3 regions of the Ferdinandcohnia sp. FSL W7-1320 genome follow, and region 1 is predicted to be linked to each of the others. Evidence: riboswitches for the same ligand, from Rfam matches in the RefSeq annotation. Region 1 holds a riboswitch; each other region holds the start of a gene.

Region 1 (4,251 bases):
CACCCACTCGTACCTAGTACTCCCACAATTTCACCTTGTTTTGTTTCAAGATTTATATTTTTAAACCCTGTCGTACCATTCGAAAAGGTTCTAGAGACATTTTGAACTGCCAGCATCTAATTCATCCTTTCAGGTCTACTTCACAAAGCTATCCTGCCAGTGAAGAGTTTTTTCCTCTGTTTTCTTCAAAATGGAATCTGTTATTTTACCTAAAATCGCAAATAGTACGATGCTTGCGATGACCGTCTCAGGAGAATAGGAGTTTTGGCCAACAACAAGCAAATATCCAATCCCCTGACTAGCACCCATTAATTCAGCTGCAACGACAAACATCCAACCTAGCCCAAGCCCACTTCGGATTCCAACTAGAAAAGAAGGAAGGGATGCAGGCAATATTACCTTTCTAATTAACTCAAACGATGAAAAATTATAGATTTTCCCTACCTCAATCAACTTTCGGTCAACACCCTGTATGCCTGACACGATGTTTAAATAAACCGGAAAAAATACCCCAACCGCAATTAGTGTAATTTTTGATGGTTCTGCAATCCCCATCCACAAGATAAAAAGAGGTACCCAAGCAAGGGACGGAATCGAACGGAAAGCCTGAATCATCGGGTCTAGTAACTGTTCAGCAATTCTAAAATAGCCGACCAATGAACCAAATATAACAGCAGCAACTACCCCAATGAGAAACCCAAAAAAGATGCGATATAACGTAATCCCAATATGGCCCCACAGACTTCCATCTCCAGCAAATTCAATTATTTTCGCAAGGATAACCGTTGGTGCCGGCATAAGATGACCTTCAAGGACACCAATATGGCTTAAATATTGCCAAACCACGATTAAAATAGCCGGGATGATACTCCCAAGTAGAACTACTTTTAGACTTCCTGATAATACAAACTCACGCTTTGATTTCACCTTAATTTGTCTAGTCAACGCTCCGCCTTTTGTGCTCATTTTACCGTCTCCTATCACGAGGAAGTGCCGTTTTAAAAGAGGCACAATCCCTATTGTTTAATTACGTTTTCCGCAAACGTAGGATTAATCAATTCCTGAACCAGTTGATCCAATTTAACATCTTTTCCGATGATTTCCTGCGCTTGAAGCACCTTACCTGCTTCGGTTAATGCCTCAATTTGTATTTCACCAGGAACAGGATTAGAAAAATCATTTCGTTCATTTAATTGTTTATTAGCAACTTCAATATCAATATTTGCGGACTTTGCCAAAATTTCCGCTGTTTCCTCTGGATTTTCTAAAACCCATTTACGAGCCTTTTCGTAGACCTCAATGACTTTTTCTACGTACTTGGGATATTTTTCCGCAAACTCAGAACGCACATTTAAGGTTCCATACGTATTAAAATCTGCATTGCGGTAAAAAAGGTTCGCATCCGTTTCTAATTCAACTCTTGCCATATGAGGATCTAACCCCGACCATGCATCCACCTGACCAGAAGATAACGCGGCCGCTCCATCTCCATGCTGGAGGTTAACGATTTCAACATCTGATGGACTTAACCCTTCCTCATTAAGGGCGCGTAATAGGAAAATATATGGGTCTGTTCCGATAGTTGCAGCAACCTTTTTTCCTTTTAAATCACTTATATTTTGAATCTTTGAATCTTTATTTGCGACCAATGCTGTCCACTCTGGCTTCGAGTAAATATACACCGATTCAATTGGAGCACCCTTTGCTTTTGCCATTAGAGCCGCTGCGCCTGCAGATGAACTGAAATCCGCACTTCCACTATTTAAAAATTCCAATGCTTTATTACTTCCTTGACTTAGAACAAATTCAACCTTAATTCCCTCTTCTTTGAATGCTTCTTCAGCCCACCCAAACTCTTTTAACACAAGACTCGTAGGCGAATAAAAAGCATAATCTAATGTGATTTTTTTAGGTTTTTCACTTCCTTGACTCGCTTTACTTGTGCTATTCGAACAACCTGCAATTCCAATCAACAGTAATACAGCAATAAAAATAACGCTTATTTTCTTCATGTCTGTACCTCCAGTATTTTTATAGGAAAACTAGGAATAGTACTAATACAACTTCTAACTTGCATATCCTAACGATGAAAAAAGCCCCCTTCTAGTAAGAAGAGGGCTTTTTTCCTCCTCTTATCTTTCAGGTAATTTTACCTGATGGAATTAGCACCTTTTCAAGAATAATCTTGAAGGTTGCCGGGTTTCGTAGGGCCATGTCCCTCCACCGCTCTGGATAAGAGTCCTTTATTAAATTAATACGTTCTAGTTTTACTTTATAAATGGATTATAGAGTGTAAAATACCCAAAGTCAAACACTTTTTGAAAAATTTTCCCTTATTAAAATTTTCGGTGATTATAATCATTCCCTATACAAAACGTTAACTTTGAGACTATAAATACAATCAAAAAACATTTGTGTCATATTTGTGAAGCCCATTGCTTTAATTGAAAATCCATTGTATATTAAGAGTGTAGAAAGTTAGTGAAAAACTTCACAAACTAACTACCCAAGCTGGCAGCTAAAACGATCATATTTTTTTATAACAACTTGTGAATAGTTTCACAATATAAAATAAAAGGGGAGATTAAGATGAGAACATTCTTAAAAGGACCTAAAATGGCAGTTATTTGGACAGTATTACGTGTATGGTTAGGTATTCAATGGCTAGAAGCTGGTTTTCATAAATTGACTGGAGGATTTGACGCAGGTGGATTCCTCCAAGGAGCACTTGCAAAGGCTGGTGGCGAACACCCAGCAGTGGCAGGTTGGTATGCAACATTCCTAGAAGGCTTTGCCGTTCCAAACGTTGATATAATTAACGTACTCATTCCATGGGGAGAAGTTCTAGTTGGACTTGGATTAATCTTAGGTGCTGCAACAATCCCAGCATTAATTGCAGGGGCATTCATGAACCTAAACTTCTTACTTGCTGGAACAGTTAGCACAAACCCAGTACTTTACACATTAGCAGTTATTCTCTTATTCGCAGGCGCTGCAACATACTACTACGGTGTAGATAGATTTGCAGTACCATTCTTAACAAAACGAATTCATGTGAAAAAAGATACTAAAACAGCAACAACCACTGCATAACTAAAAAAAGGAGTTCTACCCGATTTTGGGAGAACTCCTTTTATATTCTACTCATCATCAATCTCGCCGTCACCGATTTCATCTTCCTCTTCAATCTCTTCAATTTCCTCGCCTTCCTCAGGTCTTTCGTCATCCCCACAACCCGCTAAGAAAAACATCGGAAATGCTAATAATAACAGCATGAATAAGCGTTTTATTTGGTTCATTACTTAACCTCCTCGTATAGTAAGTTTATAGTCCTCTTTCGAGGTAATTTCCAATTAAAATATTGTTCTTTGATAATTCTATAGATGTTAGTTCAGATAGTGGGGGGCTAGCCCCCCACCATCTGAAAAAGTTTTCCAAAGGGTGGACTTTTCGTGATGTCCCTAGATAATGGTCTTAGGATCGTTTGGGGGATTTCTATCATCTCCTGTAGCTTTGACTACTACAAAAGTCTGTCTCCCCAGTCCTTGTTCGAACTTCTAACCCGCAGGCTGTTCCCTTTGGCAGCCCATGCTGGAAGTTGCAGCTTCCAGGCAGCTCATGGACCAAAGTGAGTTCTAATACGCGAGGGTGATTGACCGACAAGTACACTGGGGATATCCCGAAGAGTCCTTCCCTTGATCCTAGATTGAAAGGAGGTTAGCCACCATGAAATTATTTGTTGGAATAGACGTTAGCTCTCAAGATATGAAAGCTTGTGTCATGAATTTTGAAGGAAAAGCATTAACTGCTCTCACTGTTGACAACAATTTGACAGGGGCATCTTATCTGAAAGATCTGATTGTCAAGATAGCCCAAAGTAACTCAATTTCCGAGATTCAAATCGGGATGGAGGCCACTTCAGTCTATAGTTGGCATCCTGCTATGTTTTTTCACGAGGATGAATCTCTTAAAGAATTTAAAACAACAGTCTTTACTATTAATCCAAAACTAATTAAAAAATTTAAAGAGTCATATGTTGACCTGGATAAAACAGACCAAGTCGATGCTTGGATTATTGCAGATCGCTTACGGTTTGGACGTCTTCCACTAACGGCGGTCATGCAGGAACAATTTATTGCTCTTCAAAGGTTGACAAGAATGAGATATCATCTCGTTCATAACCTAACGCGAGAAAAGCAATATTTTCTGCAACACTTATTTTATAAGTGTAGTTCCTTTACGACTGAAGTG
Region 2 (4,251 bases), 3.1 Mb from region 1:
ATGTTCCTCACTTTTATATTTCCCTAATAGTCTTGTGAGGTCTCCAATCAACCTTTCACTTTCCTTTACATAGGCCATGCTCTCTATGTAATACTCTTCGGTTACGCTGCTAAAATTAACATCATTCACAATCTCCACTTCAACAACGGCTCGAGCTATTCCTGTAAAACACAAGATCGCAATGACAAAAACAATGATTTTCGTTATAATCGAGTGGCTATATTTTTTCCACTTTATATCCAACACCCCACACCACCTTCAAATATTTTGGTTCTTTCGGATTGATTTCGATTTTCTCTCTGATTTTTCGTATATGAACGGTAACGGTATTTTCCGGGTTAAAGGAGGGTTCGTTCCATACCTTTTCATATATCTCCTCGATTGAAAATACTCTTCCCGCGTTTTCTGTCAGAAGCCTTACAATTTTATATTGCACGGGTGTAAGATGGACTTCCTCGCCATCGACCGTGACCGTTTTACTTTCATCATCGATAATCAATCCCCCAGTCTGAACTATATTGGTTCTCGTATCAAGGCCACCGAAAGTTGTATATCTTCTGAGTTGGGATTTAACTCTTGCAATAAGTTCCAACGGATTAAAAGGCTTCGTCATGTAATCATCTGCCCCAATATTTAGGCCTAATATTTTGTCATGATCCTCTGATTTTGCAGAAAGCATGATTAAAGGAATATTGTTTTCTTTCCGAATTTCCATAGTTGCTCTCATTCCATCCATTTTGGGCATCATCAGATCCATGATAATAAGATGGATTTCCTGACTTTTGATGACCTCGATTGCTTCTAGTCCATTAGAAGCTTTACAAACCGTATAGCCTTCATTCTCTAAGTAAATTCCAATCGCATCGACGATGGCTTGATCATCGTCACAAACCAATATATTCATAACGTTCACTCCTACTTGTGGTGTTCACCATTTCTATCAACTCCTTAGAATTTACTATAAGGAAAGGATATCAATCAAATCTTAACAAACACTGCATGCAAATCTTAAGATTTTCTTATTATTTTGAGATGCAAATCCTAGTCTATCATGAAAATATAGGTGGAAAATAAAAAGAGAACACAGACCTTTGGTTAGGTTTGTGTTCCCCTTCTATTAAAAGATTATGTTTTATATGGTTAATTACTTCTCATCATACGCATTAAGCGCATTTACACTGTGTGCCAAAGCAGAACCTGCTTTTAATGCTACTGCCACGAAAATAGCTTCTGAGATTTCTTCTAAATCAGCACCCGCTTTTTTGGCATTTTTCGTATGTAGGTTAATGCAATACGCGCAACCTGTTGTGTGCGCACACGCCACCGCGATTAACTCTTTCTCTTTTTCTGTTAAGTTTTTCGCCTTAAGAGATTTTGTGTCAAAATCAATAAATGCTTTAAAAGCCTCACCATTTAAATCAGCAAATTCTTTTAGTCTTGCAAAATAAGCCTCTTTATATAGATCTTCATCGCCATTTCCATCATAGGCATTGAGTGCATTCACACCATGTGCTAAAGCGGAACCTGCCTTTAATGCTGTTGCAACAAAAATAGCCTCTGCTACTTCTTCTCTAGAAGACTCATTCTTCTTTGCATTCCCAACATGTAAATCAATGCAATAAGGACAACCTGTAATATGGGCTACTGCAACCGCAATCAATTCCTTTTGCTTTACGGAAAGCTTGCCTGCAGCTAGTGCTTGGCTATCAAACTTTATAAATGATTGAAATGCTTCAGGTGCATATTTTTTCAATTCTGGTAGTCTTCCGAAATATTCCTTTTTGTACAAACTCATCGTAAATCTCTCCCTTAGCAATTTTTTCACCAAATAAAATACAACTTTTCACATTAATTTACTCACCTTAAAATCAAATATCCTTATTTCCAGTGAATAAAATGTAAAAGCCCCTTCCGATGAGGAAGAGGCAATATGTATCCCACACTCATCTTTCAAGCAAATGCTTGCTGGAATTAGCACCTAGTTACATTCTTTGTAACGGTTGCTGCGGGTTCACTGGACCAGGTTCCTCCCCCGACTCTCGATAAGAGATGTCGTATTTTATTTTTGTAATATTTAACAATATTAGCGTACATGAAGTCACATGAGGTTGTCAACTAAAATATCAAATTATTCCGAAAATATATCTAACGGAACTTAATAGATAATGAGCAAAGAAAAACGACATATACATGTCGTTTTTCGATACAATCTAAATGATAAACTACAGAGATTAAAAACTCCCCCTTGTTATCTATCATAGATTTTATATAAGGTTTTTGTTTTCTTTGCGTGGTACATGGCCAAATCAGCATGACGCAAAAGTAACTCCATGTCTACTCCATGTTCTGGATAGAAGACAACTCCAATACTTGTTGAAATTTCAGCAATCGAATTTGAAACGTAGATGGGCTGCTGGATAACCCTCGCTATACTGTTTGCAGTCACACTTATTTCTTCATCATTTTTTCGACCAGGAAGTACGATTGCAAATTCATCTCCACCTATACGATAAACAAGACCTACAGAACCAAGGACTCCAGTTAATCGGGCTGTTACTTTGATTAGTACCATATCACCAGCTTGATGACCAAACTCATCGTTAACCGATTTAAGACCATGCAAATCTAAATACATAATGGTAAACAATGAATCCTTTTCAATCTCTTCCATTAAATCTAAATGGAATTTAAGGCGGTTAGGTAAATCTGTTAAGGTATCATGGTAGGCACGGTACCTGATTAAGTCCTCTTCCTTCTTTTTCTCGGTCACATCCCAGAACACGACTTGGACAGCTGATTCACCGTTTAATTTAGTTGGGATTCCACTTACTTCAACATCAATCTCCTGACCATCTATGCGTACGAATTTTTCATATAAGGTTGGTTCATAAATGCCATTGTCTTCAATATTCTTAATCCTTCTTGATACGATAAGTCGAAAATCCGGGTGAATAATATCATATATTGGAATACCTTCTATCAATTTTTCATCTGTGATTCCTAATAATTGCAAAGCTGCAGGGTTGGCATATTGGATAACACCTTTTTGATGGACTAAAATACCCAATGGGGAATAATCGACTAATTGTCGATAACGGTCCTCACTTTCTTTCAATGCCTGTTCCATTTTTTTTCGTTCCGTAATATTACGATAACTAACTAAAATAGCCCTTTTTTCCATATAAGAGATTGGAACCGCCGATATAACTGCATCAACAATACGGCCATTTTTACTGCGTATTTTCAAATCTAAATCAAGAAGTTGCTTATTTTGATCGATAATTTCTTGGCTCCGAGTTTGAATCAGTTCATGCATGCTAGGATCAATAAATCTCATAATTGACTCCCCAATCATATCTTCAGCAAACGTGTCAACTAGTTTAGCTGCAGACTCATTCGCGTATAAGATAATCTCTCCATCAAATACCAAGATAGGGTCCGGTGAATAATTTAAGAGGTTACGAAACCTTTCTTCACTCTCAAGTAAACTAAGCTGTAAATTCTTTTTATCAGTTATATCAAGAATTTGAGCAATTAGGTAGAACGTTTTATCGTCTTGTTGAAAAATCGAAACGGAAAGAAAAACCCATACTATATTTCCATTTTTATGAAAGTATCTCTTTTCCATTTCATAAGAACTTTTTTTACCTTTTATTAGTTCTTGCACAAATCTAAGATCTTCTTCTAAATCATCCGGGTGTGTAATCTGTTGAAAGGTAAGAGATAATAGTTCCTCTTCTAAATAGCCAGTAATCTTTGATAGTGCTGGATTTGTTTTTATACACTGCCCTTCTAGTGAAAACAAGGCCATGCCTATAGGTGAATAATGAAAAGCTTGTTCAAACCGATTAATAAAATGTAACATTAAATAAACTACCTCTACTATGAAATTTCTATCTTATCGTATAATACCACCAATTCCATATTATCGTTAGTTTTAATTATTTTATGCAACTTATTGACGCTTTTATTTTTAGTAGCTCAACAAAATCAAGAAATTAAAGATGATTATCGTTCTGCTTTTAGAATCCTAAATTGATTCGGGGACATGCCTGTATTCCTCTTAAACACTCGCCAAAAATGAACATGATTGGAATAACCCACTTTTCCTGCAATTTGATTCACTTTCAAGCTTGTATGTATTAAGTATCTTTTTGCTTCATTTATACGGATTGCGTTCAAGTATTCAATAAAACTGCATCCAGTGTATTTTTTAAAAAGTCTACTTATATACTGCTCATTTACATGAAA
Region 3 (4,251 bases), 810 kb from region 1:
GTGTTTTTGATACTCATTGTATTTATCTTGTGCTTCTTCTGCTGTTTGACCAACGATTGGAGTAATACAAGCAAGTATTTTTATTTCATCTGGTGCTCTGCCAGCCTTGATTGCTTCTTCACGTAGTTTCTTGACGGAATGCTTAGCTGCATTTTTAGTCGGTGCCCCAATAAAAATTAATTCCGCATGTTTACCAGCAAAAGCCCGCCCCTTACTAGAAGTTCCGGCTTGGTAAAGGACTGGTGTTCGTTGTGGAGAAGGTTCGCAAAGGTGAGCACCTGGAACCTTATAATACTTACCTTCATGATTGATATCGTGAACCTTACTTGGATCTGCAAAAATTCGATTCTGTTTGTCTAGTAAAACTGCATCATCCTCCCAACTTCCTTCCCATAATTTATAGCAGACTTCTAAGTATTCATCGGCAATATCATAGCGCTCATCGTGTTTAATCTGATCTTCCAAGCCCATATTCACAGCGGCACTTTTTAAATATGAAGTTACAATATTCCAGCCTACACGCCCTTTTGTAATATGATCGAGCGTCGACATCCTGCGAGCAAATGTATATGGATGCTCATGAGTAACAGATGCAGTAACCCCAAATCCTAAATGTTTCGTCACCGCTGACATTAACGGTACAACAAGGGATGGATCATTGACAGGTGTTTGTGTACCTTGGCGGATTGCAGCATCTCTTGAACCTTGATACACATCGTATGGCCCTAGTACATCTGCTAGAAATATAGCATCGAATCTACCCTTTTCTAAAAGCTTCGCGAGTTCAATCCAATACTCGCTGTCTTTATAACGATGGGATTGATCCTCTGGATGTGTCCATAGACCTGGGGATTGATGTCCCACACAATTCATATCAAACGCATTTAAATAAATTCTTTTCTTCGTCATTTTCATTAACTCCTCTTCCATTAATTTTTCAAGGCAAAGTCTTTTTTCTTATTTACTGTTTCAATAAAGTAATAAAGCTCTTTTTTCAATCTCACTAACACATTCTCGTCCGTTATTGGGTTGACTACTTGTGTTTTATCGATTTGGCAATCTTGGAAGTACACTCCTTGTTGGCTTTGCCCCTTTAATGCAGCCAATAATGGTTTGAGGCTGAACTCAATCGCAAGTAAGTGGGCTGGGCTTCCACCTGTCATGATTGGTAATACTGTTTTCTGCGACAGCACATCTTGGGGAAGCAAATCTAGTACTGCCTTCAAAATCCCAGTGTAGGCTGCCTTGTATACGGGCGATCCTACAATCACTCCCTCAGCACCTTGAAGGAGTAAAGTCAGATCCTTAAGTGCAGGACTATCAAACCTCAGATTAAAAATGTCCTCAAATGGAATATCTCTAACAGATACATATGTGACCGAGAAACCCTCTTGTTTCAGCTTTTTTCCAACATACTGTAGGACTAAATCCGTTCTAGAACTCTCAGACGGACTTCCTGATAAAATTACGATTTCACCCATTTTAATCATCCTTTCGCTTGTGTCTTTTTTTTATTTAAATGAGTTTAACTTCGGATTATTTGTAAAGAATCCCCTCTTTTCCAAGAAAAAAACGAATAAAAAAGGCATCTTTATCTAAAGCGTCTTTTTTGGACGCTTTGAAAATAAAGATGCCTTTAGTCGTCTAATCGGCACGTTATTTACTTAGTTTTAGTTTGGGTTGATGTGGATTTTTGCAAGGAAAAACGCTTCTTTTCTGTTGCATCGATTTGGGTAATTTCCCCATTGTGAACCGTGATCACAATAGATCCAAAATCCAATTTCTCCAAGGTAGATAAAATATGCTTTACCTTTGATTCATCAAGCTGCGCCATACAACTCCCCCTTGTTCAAGATGTATATGATTCATTGCCATTGGTTGACCAGTATGGCAATCAGTTCTGCGGCTAAAAAATCAAATGCGCCTTGGCGTATTTGCGCCAGATTTTAGGCCCAAAGGAAGTGGGTCATAAAAACGTTGCCACAAGACGTGGCGTTCTTAGTCTTTGATCTTACTGCTCGAAAACTTCCTTTGAAAAATCGTGGCATCCGCCGGAGGCTTTATTTTTATCAGTAGAAGTATGACTTTTACTGATAAAAATAAAAAAGCCCTCTTCTAATAAGAAGAGGGCATACGTGATTATTTTCATACGCTCTTCTTATCTTTCAAGCTTTACGCTTGCTGGAATTGGCACAGTACAATTGTCTGTTGCCGAGGCTTCGATGGGCCAGTCCCTCCACCTCTCTGGATAAGAATAAAATGGTAATTTAGTTGTTGATATATAAATTACACGGAATTTTTGTTTCTGTCAATCGATTTCAGTGAAAATTTTTAAAAGGTAGAAATTTTAGTTATTTTGTCATAGTGTTTATCGTTCTTCTAAGGATTAGGCTGTTTATACACCTTTAAAAAATGTTTATGCTAGGACTTTTGTATATACTTGGAAAAAGTTGATTTAAAATTGCTCCTTTTGATATGACTTTTGGGTACTTTTTGAAAAACAAATATCATAAACGCTTTTTTTCTTATGATTTTTGGATAGAACTGGTAATATCCATAATATAAATGCTGCTTATTGCATGACTTTTGGAAATCACAGGAAAAACCTGCATTATACCATTTGGTGTAAACCCACAAAAAAAGACCTCGAATCATTATATAATTCGCGGTCGCCGTTTATGATATTTTATTAATTTCACAGTAATCGTTCGAGCTCAGCTTTTTCTTCAGTGGACAATATTCTCTCAGCCAATGGAAAAAGCATATTTTCTTCCTTCGCGAAGTGCTGTGTTAAGGTTGCGTACGCTTGGACTGCGTAAACTGTAATAGTTTGTGCATCATATTCATCCATATCCTTTCCCACTAGAGCAGCCTCATCAAGGAAATCTCGTAAATGCTTTTCCGCTTTACGATGCTCATATTCCATTGTACCGATGGTTTGGTCTTTATCACCAAGACGACGGTCCATCATTGGGAACAGTCCTTCATCCTCACGTTTTGAATGTGCATTAAGCTCAATATTAAATGATGAAATCTGCTTGTATAATTCTGAAAACAGTTCAAGCACTCTGGGACCAGATTCGTATTCTATTTCTTCCGTGATCTCATAGAAACGATTCATCATTGCCCTCAATGACTCGTGCTCATCCTTTAATTTTTGCAGCGGAGGACTAAGTAGCTTCACATTTTGATCCTCTATCAACATTCAACTTCACCCCTTCACCAGTCATATGTCACCTTCCTATAGCATACGATAATTGCTCAAAAATTTTAGTGATAGGAATCACTAGGTCGAATCCCCTCACAAACAATGTCCTATATGATGCTTGATGATGATAGATATAATAAACCAAGTAGGCAATCAACTAACGGAAAAGGTTGTCTCTACGATATAGGACTAAGTTTTGTAGATATAGGAGTAAACTTGCGATTTAACGGACGGAGTTTAAAGGATTTAGGACAAATATCTCAATATATCGTACATAACCATCCATAGATTCAGCCATATAAAAAACCTTCCAAGCACTCGGAAGGCCAATTATGAGCTTCAGCAAAGAATTACTATTTCTTTCTTTTTTCTCAGTTGCTTTGTAGTTCTTGAATCGCGTTTGGAATAACATATGTTTCTATTACCTGGTTTAAACAGTGGGACGCGGGACCTGTCCCTGTGTCCCTGGTATGGCGCGAAATTTGTGTCGCTCAATGATTTCTCATAATTCTCTCATTCTCTTTTAATTTTTGTACTGTAGATTACTAGGTAACAACGTTTTATAGGAGGATTTTGAGATGAAGATTGTTATTGTGCCTTCGGGTTTTAAGGAATGTTTAGATGCAGAGGAAGTTGCTTTGGCAATGGAACGGGGTGTGAGGCGCTTTGATACGTCAATTGATCCTGTAGTAATCCCCATGGTTGATGGTGGGGAAGGATTTGTAAAGACTATTATTAGCATTAAAGGTGGAGATTTAATTTATAAAAAGGTAACTGGACCAGTCGGGAAGAAAATCAGTAGTTATTTTGGCTTTTATGAAGAGAGTGGTAGACGTATCGCTGTGATTGAAATGGCAGCCGTAGCTGGGTTGAAGCTAGTGCCTCGTAATCAACGAAATCCGTTAAGAACTACGACCTATGGAGTTGGAGAATTAATAATGGCTGCACTTGATTTCGGTGTCGATCATATCTTAATTGGCTGTGGAGATTCAGGTACTTCTGATGGAGGTGCAGGGATGGCACAGGCGTTGGGGGTTCAGTTT

The links. Region 1 has a riboswitch for S-adenosylmethionine ahead of NST91_RS25315 (aliphatic sulfonate ABC transporter substrate-binding protein). Riboswitches for the same ligand answer to the same signal wherever they lie in the genome.
Region 2: linked by a shared signal. The riboswitch ahead of NST91_RS11250 (carboxymuconolactone decarboxylase family protein) and the one ahead of NST91_RS25315 (aliphatic sulfonate ABC transporter substrate-binding protein) in region 1 are both predicted to bind S-adenosylmethionine.
Region 3: linked by a shared signal. The riboswitch ahead of NST91_RS21885 (DUF2292 domain-containing protein) and the one ahead of NST91_RS25315 (aliphatic sulfonate ABC transporter substrate-binding protein) in region 1 are both predicted to bind S-adenosylmethionine.

The regions. Positions count from the first base shown of each region.
Region 1 is NZ_JBBPAM010000001.1:5,299,755-5,304,005, forward strand. Features, by position in the region: gene NST91_RS25305 (ABC transporter ATP-binding protein) at 1-116, opposite strand, end outside; gene NST91_RS25310 (ABC transporter permease subunit) at 136-966, opposite strand; gene NST91_RS25315 (aliphatic sulfonate ABC transporter substrate-binding protein) at 1,017-2,012, opposite strand; SAM riboswitch class I at 2,130-2,239, opposite strand; gene NST91_RS25320 (DoxX family membrane protein) at 2,590-3,093, shown strand; gene NST91_RS25325 (hypothetical protein) at 3,141-3,299, opposite strand; gene NST91_RS25330 (IS110 family RNA-guided transposase) at 3,727-4,251, shown strand, end outside.
Region 2 is NZ_JBBPAM010000001.1:2,230,221-2,234,471, reverse strand. Features, by position in the region: gene NST91_RS11260 (HAMP domain-containing sensor histidine kinase) at 1-243, opposite strand, end outside; gene NST91_RS11255 (response regulator transcription factor) at 218-904, opposite strand; gene NST91_RS11250 (carboxymuconolactone decarboxylase family protein) at 1,145-1,795, opposite strand; SAM riboswitch class I at 1,941-2,049, opposite strand; gene NST91_RS11245 (PAS domain S-box protein) at 2,249-3,865, opposite strand; gene NST91_RS11240 (AraC family transcriptional regulator) at 4,009-4,251, opposite strand, start outside.
Region 3 is NZ_JBBPAM010000001.1:4,492,038-4,496,288, forward strand. Features, by position in the region: gene NST91_RS21875 (LLM class flavin-dependent oxidoreductase) at 1-909, opposite strand, end outside; gene ssuE (NADPH-dependent FMN reductase) at 930-1,481, opposite strand; gene NST91_RS21885 (DUF2292 domain-containing protein) at 1,661-1,834, opposite strand; SAM riboswitch class I at 2,156-2,255, opposite strand; gene NST91_RS21890 (hemerythrin domain-containing protein) at 2,696-3,205, opposite strand; gene NST91_RS21895 (glycerate kinase family protein) at 3,787-4,251, shown strand, end outside.